2 regions of the Bradyrhizobium sp. Pa8 genome follow, and region 1 is predicted to be linked to the other one. Evidence: riboswitches for the same ligand, from Rfam matches in the RefSeq annotation. Region 1 holds a riboswitch; the other holds the start of a gene.
What was found. A riboswitch is a leader RNA that binds a small molecule or an ion and turns the genes downstream of it on or off. The one in region 1 is predicted to bind glycine.
Positions count from the first base shown of each region.

Region 2: another riboswitch for glycine. It lies ahead of ACKWRH_RS28960 (D-amino acid dehydrogenase); the one in region 1 lies ahead of gcvT (glycine cleavage system aminomethyltransferase GcvT).

Region 1 covers NZ_CP176767.1:6,260,731-6,265,544, reverse strand. Annotated here, with positions in the region: gene gcvP (aminomethyl-transferring glycine dehydrogenase) at 1-1,136, opposite strand, end outside; gene gcvH (glycine cleavage system protein GcvH) at 1,154-1,522, opposite strand; gene gcvT (glycine cleavage system aminomethyltransferase GcvT) at 1,534-2,682, opposite strand; glycine riboswitch at 2,829-2,917, opposite strand; gene alaS (alanine--tRNA ligase) at 3,150-4,814, shown strand, end outside.
Region 2 covers NZ_CP176767.1:6,102,719-6,107,532, forward strand. Annotated here, with positions in the region: gene ACKWRH_RS28955 (M20/M25/M40 family metallo-hydrolase) at 167-1,297, shown strand; glycine riboswitch at 1,394-1,497, shown strand; glycine riboswitch at 1,501-1,614, shown strand; gene ACKWRH_RS28960 (D-amino acid dehydrogenase) at 1,682-2,983, shown strand; gene ACKWRH_RS28965 (ABC transporter permease) at 3,165-4,106, shown strand; gene ACKWRH_RS28970 (ABC transporter permease) at 4,126-4,814, shown strand, end outside.

The DNA.
Region 1 (4,814 bases):
CCGAGCTTGCGCAGGCCGGCGGCGAGCACGGCGGCGCGGCGATGCACATTGCGCGCGATCTGCGCAAGCCCCTCGGGGCCGTGATAGACCGCATACATCGAGGCGATCACGGCGAGCAGCACCTGCGCGGTGCAGATGTTGGAGGTCGCCTTCTCGCGACGGATGTGCTGCTCGCGGGTCTGCAGCGCGAGGCGATAGGCAGGCGCGCCACGGGAGTCCACGGAGAGGCCGACGATGCGGCCGGGCAGCGAGCGCTTCAGCGCGTCGCGCACCGCCATATAGGCCGCGTGGGGGCCGCCATAGCCCATCGGCACGCCAAAACGCTGCGCCGAGCCGATCGCGATGTCGGCCCCTAGCTCGCCGGGCGAGGCGAGCAGCGTCAGGGCGAGCAGATCGGCGGCAACGATCGCGAGCGCGCCCTTGGCCTTCAAGGTCGCGATCGCGGGCCTGAGATCGCGCAACGCGCCCGAGGAGCCCGGATATTGCAGCAGCGCGCCGAGCACGTCGGATTTGTCGAGATCGGCGAGGGGATCGCCGACGATCAGGGTCCAGCCCAGTGGCTCGGCGCGGGTGCGCATCACAGCCAGCGTCTGCGGATGCACGTCCTTGTCGACGAAGAAGGCCTTTGCTTCGACCTGCGAGTGCCGCTCCGCCAGCGCCATCGCTTCCGCCGCGGCGGTCGCTTCATCCAGCAGCGAGGCGTTGGCGACGTCGAGACCGGTGAGATCGCAGATCATGGTCTGGAAGTTGAGCAGCGCCTCCAGCCGGCCCTGGCTGATCTCGGGCTGGTAGGGCGTGTAGGCCGTGTACCAGGCGGGATTCTCCAGAATGTTGCGCTGGATCACCGCGGGCAAAACCGTGCCGGAATAGCCTTGGCCGATCAGCGAGGTGAAGACCTGGTTCTCTCGCGCGAGCCCGGCCATGTGCGCGATCGCCTCGGTCTCGCTCAAGGGCTTGCCGAGATCGAGCGGGGTGGCCTGCCGGATCGAGGCCGGCAGCGTCTCCGCCATCAGCGCGTCGACGCTCTTGGCGCCGACGGCCTCCAGCATTGCGGTGACGTCGCGCGCCGACGGGCCGATGTGGCGGCGAACGAAGGTGGCGGCGGTCTCGCCGCTGGATTTACGGTGCGCGGTCATCGCTTGCTCCATTGTCCTTAAGCCGTGTGGGCCTTGTAGGCGGCTTCATCCATGAGGCCGCCGAGCTCGCTCTTGTCGGCCATCCTGATCTTGAAGAACCACGCCTTGCCTTGCGCGTCCGAGTTCACCAGCGCCGGTTCGGCGGCGAGCGCGTCGTTGGTCTCGAGCACTTCGCCCGTAACAGGCGCGTAGACGTCGGAGGCGGCCTTCACCGATTCCACGACGGCGGCGGCTTCCGCCTTCTTCAGCGCACGGCCGACCTTGGGCAGTTCGACGAACACGACGTCGCCGAGCTGCGACTGCGCGTAGTCGGTGATGCCGACGGTGGCGACGTCGCCGTCGATGGCCAGCCATTCGTGGTCGGAGGTGTACAGCGTCGTGGTCATTTTCTCAGTCCTCAGCGTTTGTAGGTGTTTTTCACGAAAGGCATGGCGGCGACCGTGAGCGGCAGCCGCTGGCCGCGCACCTCGGCGAAGAGTTTTGTATCGAGCGCGCTCGATGCGGTGGGCACATAGCCCATCGCAACCGGCGCGTTCAGGCTCGGGCCGAAACCGCCCGAGGTGACCTTTCCGATCGGCTCGCCGCCCGCGTCATCCGCAAACAGCAGCGCGCCCTCGCGCACCGGCGCGCGGCCTTCCGTGCGCAGGCCGACGCGGCGGCGGCTCGCGCCGTTGTCGAAATGAGCCAGGATCTTTTCGGCGCCGGGAAAACCGCCGGCGCGGGCGCCGCCGCTGCGGCGGCTCTTCTGCACCGACCATTCCAGCGCGGCCTCGACCGGCGTGGTGGCCGTGTCGATGTCGTGCCCGTAAAGACAGAGCCCGGCCTCCAGCCGCAGGCTGTCGCGCGCACCGAGCCCGATCGGCATCACGTCGGGATTGTCCAGCAGCGTTTTGGCGAGACGCTCGGCATCGGCCGCGGGGACCGAAATCTCGAACCCGTCCTCGCCGGTATAGCCGGAGCGCGAGACGGAGCAGTCGAGACCGGCAACCTTGTGCGGGCCGGCATCCATGAACTTCATGGTGGGCGCCTCTGCACATAATTTCGCCAGTGTGGCTTCCGCCTTCGGGCCCTGGAGCGCGATCAGGGCGCGGTCTTGAAGCGAATCGATGATGCAGTCGTCCGAGAGATGCGCGCGCAGATGCGCCTCGTCCGCTTCCTTGCAGGCGGCGTTGACGACCAGGAACAGGTGATCGCCGAAATTGGCGACCATCAGATCGTCGAGAATCCCGCCGTCCGGATTGGTGAACTGGGCGTAGCGCTGCCGTCCCGGGGCAATCGCCACGATATCCTGCGGCACCAGCCGTTCCAGCGCGCGGGCGGCGTCCTCGACCTTGCCCGACTTCGGCCGAAGCGCGAGCTGGCCCATGTGGGAGACGTCGAACAGGCCGGCCTGGCTGCGGGTATGGAGGTGTTCTTTCAGGACGCCCGCAGGGTACTGCACAGGCATGTCATAGCCCGCGAACGGCACCATCTTGCCGCCGAGGGAGACATGAAGCCCGTGAAGGGGCGTATGTTTGAGGGAATCTTGGTCGTCGCGCGCAAGCATTACGGGGGCCCTCGGTGGTTCCCCGGGGACAATTCCCCGGTAGCAACCAGTCGAAGCCCCATCTGTCGCTGTGCCTGAGAGTATTATCCCGTCGGCGGACGCAGTCCGGGCCTTAAGCCCATCGGCGCCTCTTTCCAGATGTCGTCAAAGCCACGCGGTCCTTTTGCCTGAGAGTTTCCGGGGCGGTTGCTCCTTCGGCGCCGGCACCAAAGCCGGTCTCTCCCGACGTGGCCGTACGATACAGATGGGTACAGACCACAGCCCGGCCAAGCCTGTCAACGCGGCCGTTGCGGCTTTCAACGGGATTGCAACGGGATTGAGCGCCTGCGGCAACTCACTGATCTCCTTGCACAGTTTCTGGACAGCGCAGCTGGCCTTGTCTAAAAGCGCTTTGACCCGCAGATATCAGCCCAAATGCCAGGTTTGGATGGCGTATCGCGGGTCCAAGCACACCCGATTGGATGAACATGAGCGGCGTCAACGAGATCAGGTCGACCTTTCTGAACTTCTTTGCCGAGAACGGCCACGAAATCGTGTCGTCCTCGCCATTGGTGCCGCGCAACGATCCCACGTTGATGTTCACCAATGCCGGCATGGTGCAGTTCAAGAACGTCTTCACCGGCGTCGAGAAGCGGCCCTATCAGCGCGCCACCACGTCGCAGAAATGCGTGCGCGCCGGCGGCAAGCACAACGACCTCGACAATGTCGGCTACACCGCGCGCCATCTCACCTTCTTCGAGATGCTCGGCAATTTCTCGTTCGGCGACTATTTCAAGGAGCGCGCGATCGAGCTGGCCTGGACCCTGATCACGCGGGAGTTCGGGCTCAAGAAAGACAAGCTGCTCGTCACCGTCTACCACACCGACGACGAGGCGGCCGGCCTCTGGAAGAAGATCGCGGGCTTCTCCGACGACCGCATCATTCGCATCCCGACCTCGGACAATTTCTGGGCGATGGGCGATACGGGGCCGTGCGGGCCGTGCTCGGAGATCTTCATCGACCGCGGCGACCACATCTGGGGCGGACCTCCGGGCTCGCCGGAAGAGGACGGCGACCGCTTCCTCGAATTCTGGAATCTCGTGTTCATGCAATACGAGCAGGTGACGAAGGAGGAGCGCGTGGATCTGCCGCGTCCCTCGATCGACACCGGCATGGGGCTGGAGCGCATGGCCTGCATCATGCAGGGCGTCGACAGCGTGTTCGAGACCGACCTGTTCCGCCATCTGATCGATGCGACCGCGTCCGCGCTCGGCAGCGGGCCGAACGAGCAGACCGTCGCCTCGTTCCGCGTCATCGCCGACCATCTGCGGTCCTCCGCTTTCCTCGTCTCTGATGGCGTGCTGCCCTCGAACGAGGGCCGCGGCTATGTGCTGCGCCGGATCATGCGCCGCGCGATGCGCCATGCGCAGCTGCTGGGAGCCAAGGAGCCGCTGATGCATCGCCTCGTGTGGGCGCTGGTCCGCGAGATGGGCCAGGCCTATCCCGACCTGATGCGCGCGGAGAATCTGATCGAGGAAACGCTGCGGCTGGAAGAGACCCGCTTCCGCAAGACGCTGGTGCGCGGCCTCGCCATTCTCGACGAGAAGAGCGCGTCCTTGAAGAAGGGCGACATGTTCGACGGCGACGTCGCCTTCACGCTGTACGACACCTACGGCTTCCCGCTGGATCTTACGCAGGACGCGCTGAAGTCGCGCGGCATCGGCGTCGACCAGGCCTCGTTCACCGACGCGATGGAGCGCCAGAAGGCCAAGGCGCGCGAGTCCTGGAAGGGTTCTGGCGAAGCGGCTTCCGAAGCAATCTGGTTCCCGCTGCGCGAAAAGCTCGGGGCCACCGAATTTCTGGGTTACGAGACCGAGAGCGCCGAAGGCGTAGTGTCGGCGCTGGTGAAGGACGGCCAGGAAGTCGCCAGCCTCAAGGCCGGTGACACCGGCGCGCTTCTTCTCAACCAGACGCCGTTCTATGCGGAGTCCGGCGGCCAGGTCGGCGACACCGGTGTGCTCACGGGAGAGGGCGGCATCAAGTTCCGCGTCACCGACACGCAGAAGAAGCTCGGCGATTTCTTCGTTCACGTCGGCACCGTGGAGAGCGGTGAGCTGAAGGTCGGTACCGCGCTGCAGCTCGAGGTCGATCAC
Region 2 (4,814 bases), 160 kb from region 1:
TGAGACTTGCAGACAGTGCTGAGCGCGTCAATCCGGTTTCGCTGCAGCCCCAAGCGGCGCGCTCACGGGCTCCACAAAGATCGGTTTGGCTCTACAACGCTTTCCGCCAGTCCTATCCACGCCAATGCAATGCGCGTTCCATCTTTCAAGCCTGAGAGACATTAAGATGAATCCAGCCAATCTTCCCTTCGATTCCGAGGCGATGCTCCAGGGCCTGCGCGCCTGGGTGGAATGCGAGAGCCCGACCTGGGACGCGGGTGCCGTCAACCGCATGCTCGATATCGCAGCGCGGGATATGGCAATCATGGGTGCGACGATCGAACGCATCGGCGGCCGACAGGGCTTCGGCGGCGTGATCCGCGCGCGCTTCCCGCATCCGAAACAGGGCGAGCCGGGCATCCTGATCGCCGGGCACATGGATACCGTCCACCCGGTCGGCACCATCGAGAAGCTGAAATGGCGGCATGAGGGCAACAAGTGCTACGGCCCCGGCATCTACGACATGAAGGGCGGCAACTATCTCTCGCTGGAAGCGATCCGGCAGCTGGCACGCGCTTCCTTCACCACGCCGCTGCCGATCACCGTGCTGTTTACGCCCGACGAGGAAGTCGGCACGCCCTCGACGCGAGACATCATCGAGGCGGAAGCCGCGCGCAACAAATATGTGCTGGTGCCCGAACCGGGCCGCGCCGACAACGGTGTCACCACCGGACGTTACGCCATCGCGCGTTTCAATCTGGAAGCGACGGGCCGACCGAGCCATGCCGGCGCGACATTGTCGGCTGGACGCTCGGCGATCCGCGAGATGGCGCGGCAGATCCTCGCCATCGACGCGATGACGACGGAGGATTGCACCTTCTCGGTCGGCGTCGTGCACGGCGGACAATGGGTCAATTGCGTTGCCACGACCGCCACCGGCGAGGCGCTGTCCATGGCCAAGCGCCAGGCCGATCTCGACCGCGGCGTCGAACGGATGCTGGCGCTGTCGGGCACGACCAATGATGTTACGTTCAAGGTGACGCGCGGCGTCACGCGCCCCGTATGGGAGCCTGACGCCGGCACCATGGCGCTTTACGAGAAGGCGCGCGGCATCGCCAAATCGCTAGGCACTGAGCTGCCGCATGCGAGCTCCGGCGGCGGCTCCGACGGCAACTTTACCGGCGCGATGGGCATCCCGACACTCGACGGCCTCGGCGTGCGCGGCGGCAACGGCCACACGCTGGAAGAATTCATCGAGGTCGACAGCCTGGTCGAGCGCGGCCGCCTGATGGCGGGTTTGCTGGCGACGCTGGAGTAAATTGAATCAACTTCGCACTGCACAATGCGTTGGCAGTCGCGGTTTGAAATTTAGCCTTGTCCAAAAATGAGGCGTATCGTACTGCTCGATAGTCCACGCGACGATGCGGGAGAGATTGCAACGAAGGTTTCGGCTTTCGTTGCGGCGCCGACGGAGCAACCGCCCCGGAAACTCTCAGGCAAAAGGACTGTATCGTCAGGACGATCTGGAGAGAGGCGGCACGATCTTGGGATCGCGACGTCCACCGAAGGGGATAGTCTGGAGCTGACCTCGCCGAGGCCCGCAACGGATCAAGCTCTCAGGTAACCGTGACAGATGGGGCGCCGCCAACGGCCTTTGGCCGGCGGTTAGCCTATCCTTACTCACGGGAGCCCCGAACCTGCCATGACCCATATCGCCATCATCGGCGCCGGCATCACCGGCGTAACGACCGCCTATGCCCTGCTCGAACGCGGATACAAGGTAACGGTGCTCGACAAGCACCGCTACGCCGCGATGGAGACCTCCTTCGCAAATGGCGGACAGCTCTCCGCCAGCAACGCCGAAGTGTGGAACAGCACCGCCACGATCCTGAAAGGCCTGCGCTGGATGTTCCGGCGCGATGCGCCGCTGCTGATGAACCCGCGGCCGAACTGGCACAAATATTCGTGGATGAGCGAGTTCGTCGCCAATATCGGCAACTACCGCGCCAACACGGTTCAGACCACGCGGCTCGCGATCGAGGCCCGCAAGCATCTGTTCGAGATCGCGGAGCGCGAAGGCATCGACTTCGATCTCGAACGCCGCGGCATCCTGCACATCTATCACGACAAGAAGGGTTTTGAATCGGGCCTGCAGGTCAATGCGCTGCTGAAGGAAGGCGGGCTCGATCGCCGCCCGGTGACGCCGGAGGAGATCCGCGCCATCGAGCCGACGCTGCGCAAGGACTATTATGGCGGCTTCTACACGCCGTCGGATGCGACCGGCGATATCCACAAGTTCACGCGCGGACTTGCGGAAGCCTGCAAGCGGCGCGGCGCGACCTTTATCCATGAAGCCAACATCGATTCCATTGCTCAGGCGGGTGGCGGCTTTGTCATCGGCTGGGCTGATCTTTCCGCAACCGATGCAGTCGCGTCCGCGCGCGGCATGCTGAAGGTGGACGGCGTCGTGGTCTGCGCGGGCGTGGCCAGCCGGCACTTCGCCACCCTCCTCGACGAGCGCGTCAACGTCTATCCGGTGAAGGGCTACTCGATCACCGTGCAGCTCGACACCACCGAGAGCCGCAACGCGACGCCCACCGTGAGCCTGCTCGACGAAGCCGCAAAAATCGTCACCAGCCGGCTTGGCGCGGATCGTTTCCGCGTTGCCGGCACCGCCGAATTCAACGACTTCAACCGCGACATCCGCGCCGACCGCGTGCAGCCGCTGGTCGACTGGGTGCGCAGCAACTTCCCCGGCGTCGAAACGTCAAAGGTCGTGCCCTGGGCCGGGCTGCGGCCGATGATGCCGAACATGATGCCGGTGGTGCGCGCAGGACGGATGCCGGGCGTGTTCTTCAACACCGGCCACGGCCATCTCGGCTGGACCTTGTCGGCCGCGACCGCGCAGATGATTGCCGGGACCATCGACGGCTGGCGCGGGCTCAACGCACCGCCGACCGCACCGTCACTCAGGGTTGAGCGCGAGTTCCGCCATGCATCCTGAGTGGCCGATATCGGAGGCTCGGCGCCCTCTTGCGACCGCCCTGCCCTTGGCACACAATTTGCCCCGAAACGTCGGCTTCTCCGGCCGGCTTTCCAGCCCGAGTGACAGGCGTGCATGATAGACAGAACCGATTCCACGGGGGCCTCCCGGCCCCACAAGTTCCGCAGCCGGAGATAGGTGCATGCTAGGTTATCTCATTCGCCGCGTTCTGGCCGCGGTGCCCGTGATGGGCGTCGTCGCGCTGTTCGTCTTCCTGCTGCTGCGGCTGACGCCGGGCGATCCGGCCGCAATTCTCGCCGGCGATAACGCGACGCCGGAACGGCTGGAACGCATCCGCGACTCGCTCGGCCTCAACGAGCCGCTGATCGTGCAATTCATCACCTGGGTGAACAAGCTGCTGCACGGCGATCTCGGGACGTCGCTGATCTCCAACCTGCCGGTCATGAAGATGATCAGCCAGCGCGTCGAGCCGTCGATCTCGATCGCGCTCTCGACGATCATTCTTGCCGTCATCGTCGCCGTGCCCCTGGGCGTCATCGCGGCGTGGAAGCACGGCACCTGGATCGACCGTTTCGTGATGGGCCTCTCCGTGCTCGGCTTCTCCGTGCCGGTGTTCGTGGTCGGCTATCTCCTGATCGAGGTCTTCGCGATCGACCTGCGCTGGGTGCCGGTGCAGGGCTTCCGCAGCATCTTCAACGGCTTTGGACCGTTCTTCGAACGCATCATCCTGCCGACCTGCGCGCTCTCCTTCATCTACATCGCGCTGATCGCGCGCATGACGCGTGCGGCGATGCTCGACGTGCTCGGTGAGGACTACGTCCGCACCGCCCGCGCCAAGGGCATCAACGAGGTCGCCGTGATGATGCGCCATGCGCTGCGCAATGCCGCGGTGCCCGTGATCACCGTGATCGGCACCGGCTTTGCGCTGCTGATCTCCGGCGTCGTCGTCACCGAGAGTGTGTTCAACATCCCCGGCATCGGCCGCCTCACGGTGGACGCGGTGCTGGCGCGCGACTATCCGGTCATCCAGGCGATGATCCTGCTGACGTCGCTGATCTATGTCGTCGTCAATCTCCTGATCGACGTCGCCTACACGCTGCTCGATCCCCGGATCCGGTACTGAGGCAAGGATACCAACAAAAATGTCCGTCGATAGCCTCCCCCAGTCGTCCATTCCGATCACGTCGCCGCTGCGGCCGCGTTTCGGATTCCTCACCTCGACGCCGATCATCGCGGCGGCCACGATCTTGCTCGCGCTGATCGTGCTGGTCTCGATCCTGGCGCCGCTGATCGCGCCGCACGATCCGGTCCAGCTCGCGCCCTCGCAGCGGCTGAAGCCGGCCTCGGCGCAATTCCTGCTCGGCACCGACGCCTATGGCCGTGACCTCTTGTCACGCGTCATCTATGGCGGCCGCATCTCGCTCCTGATCGGCATCGGCTCGGCGATCCTGTCGATCGTCATCGGCCTTGCGATCGGCCTCGTCTCCGGCTTCTTCAAGCTGGTCGATGCCGTCCTGATGCGCGTCATGGACGGCCTCATGGCGATGCCGAGCATCCTGCTCGCGATCGCCGTGGTGTCGCTGTCCGGCGCCAGCATCTGGACCGTGCTGGTCGCGATCACCATCCCCGAAATACCGCGCGTGGCGCGCCTGGTGCGTTCGGTCGTGCTGTCCGCGCGTGAGGAGCCCTATGTGGAAGCCGCGATCTCGGTCGGCTCCAGCCTGCCGAAGATCATGTGGCGCCATCTGATGCCGAACACGATCGCGCCGCTGATCGTCCAGGGCACCTATGTCTGCGCCTCCGCGATCCTGACCGAGGCCATCCTCTCCTT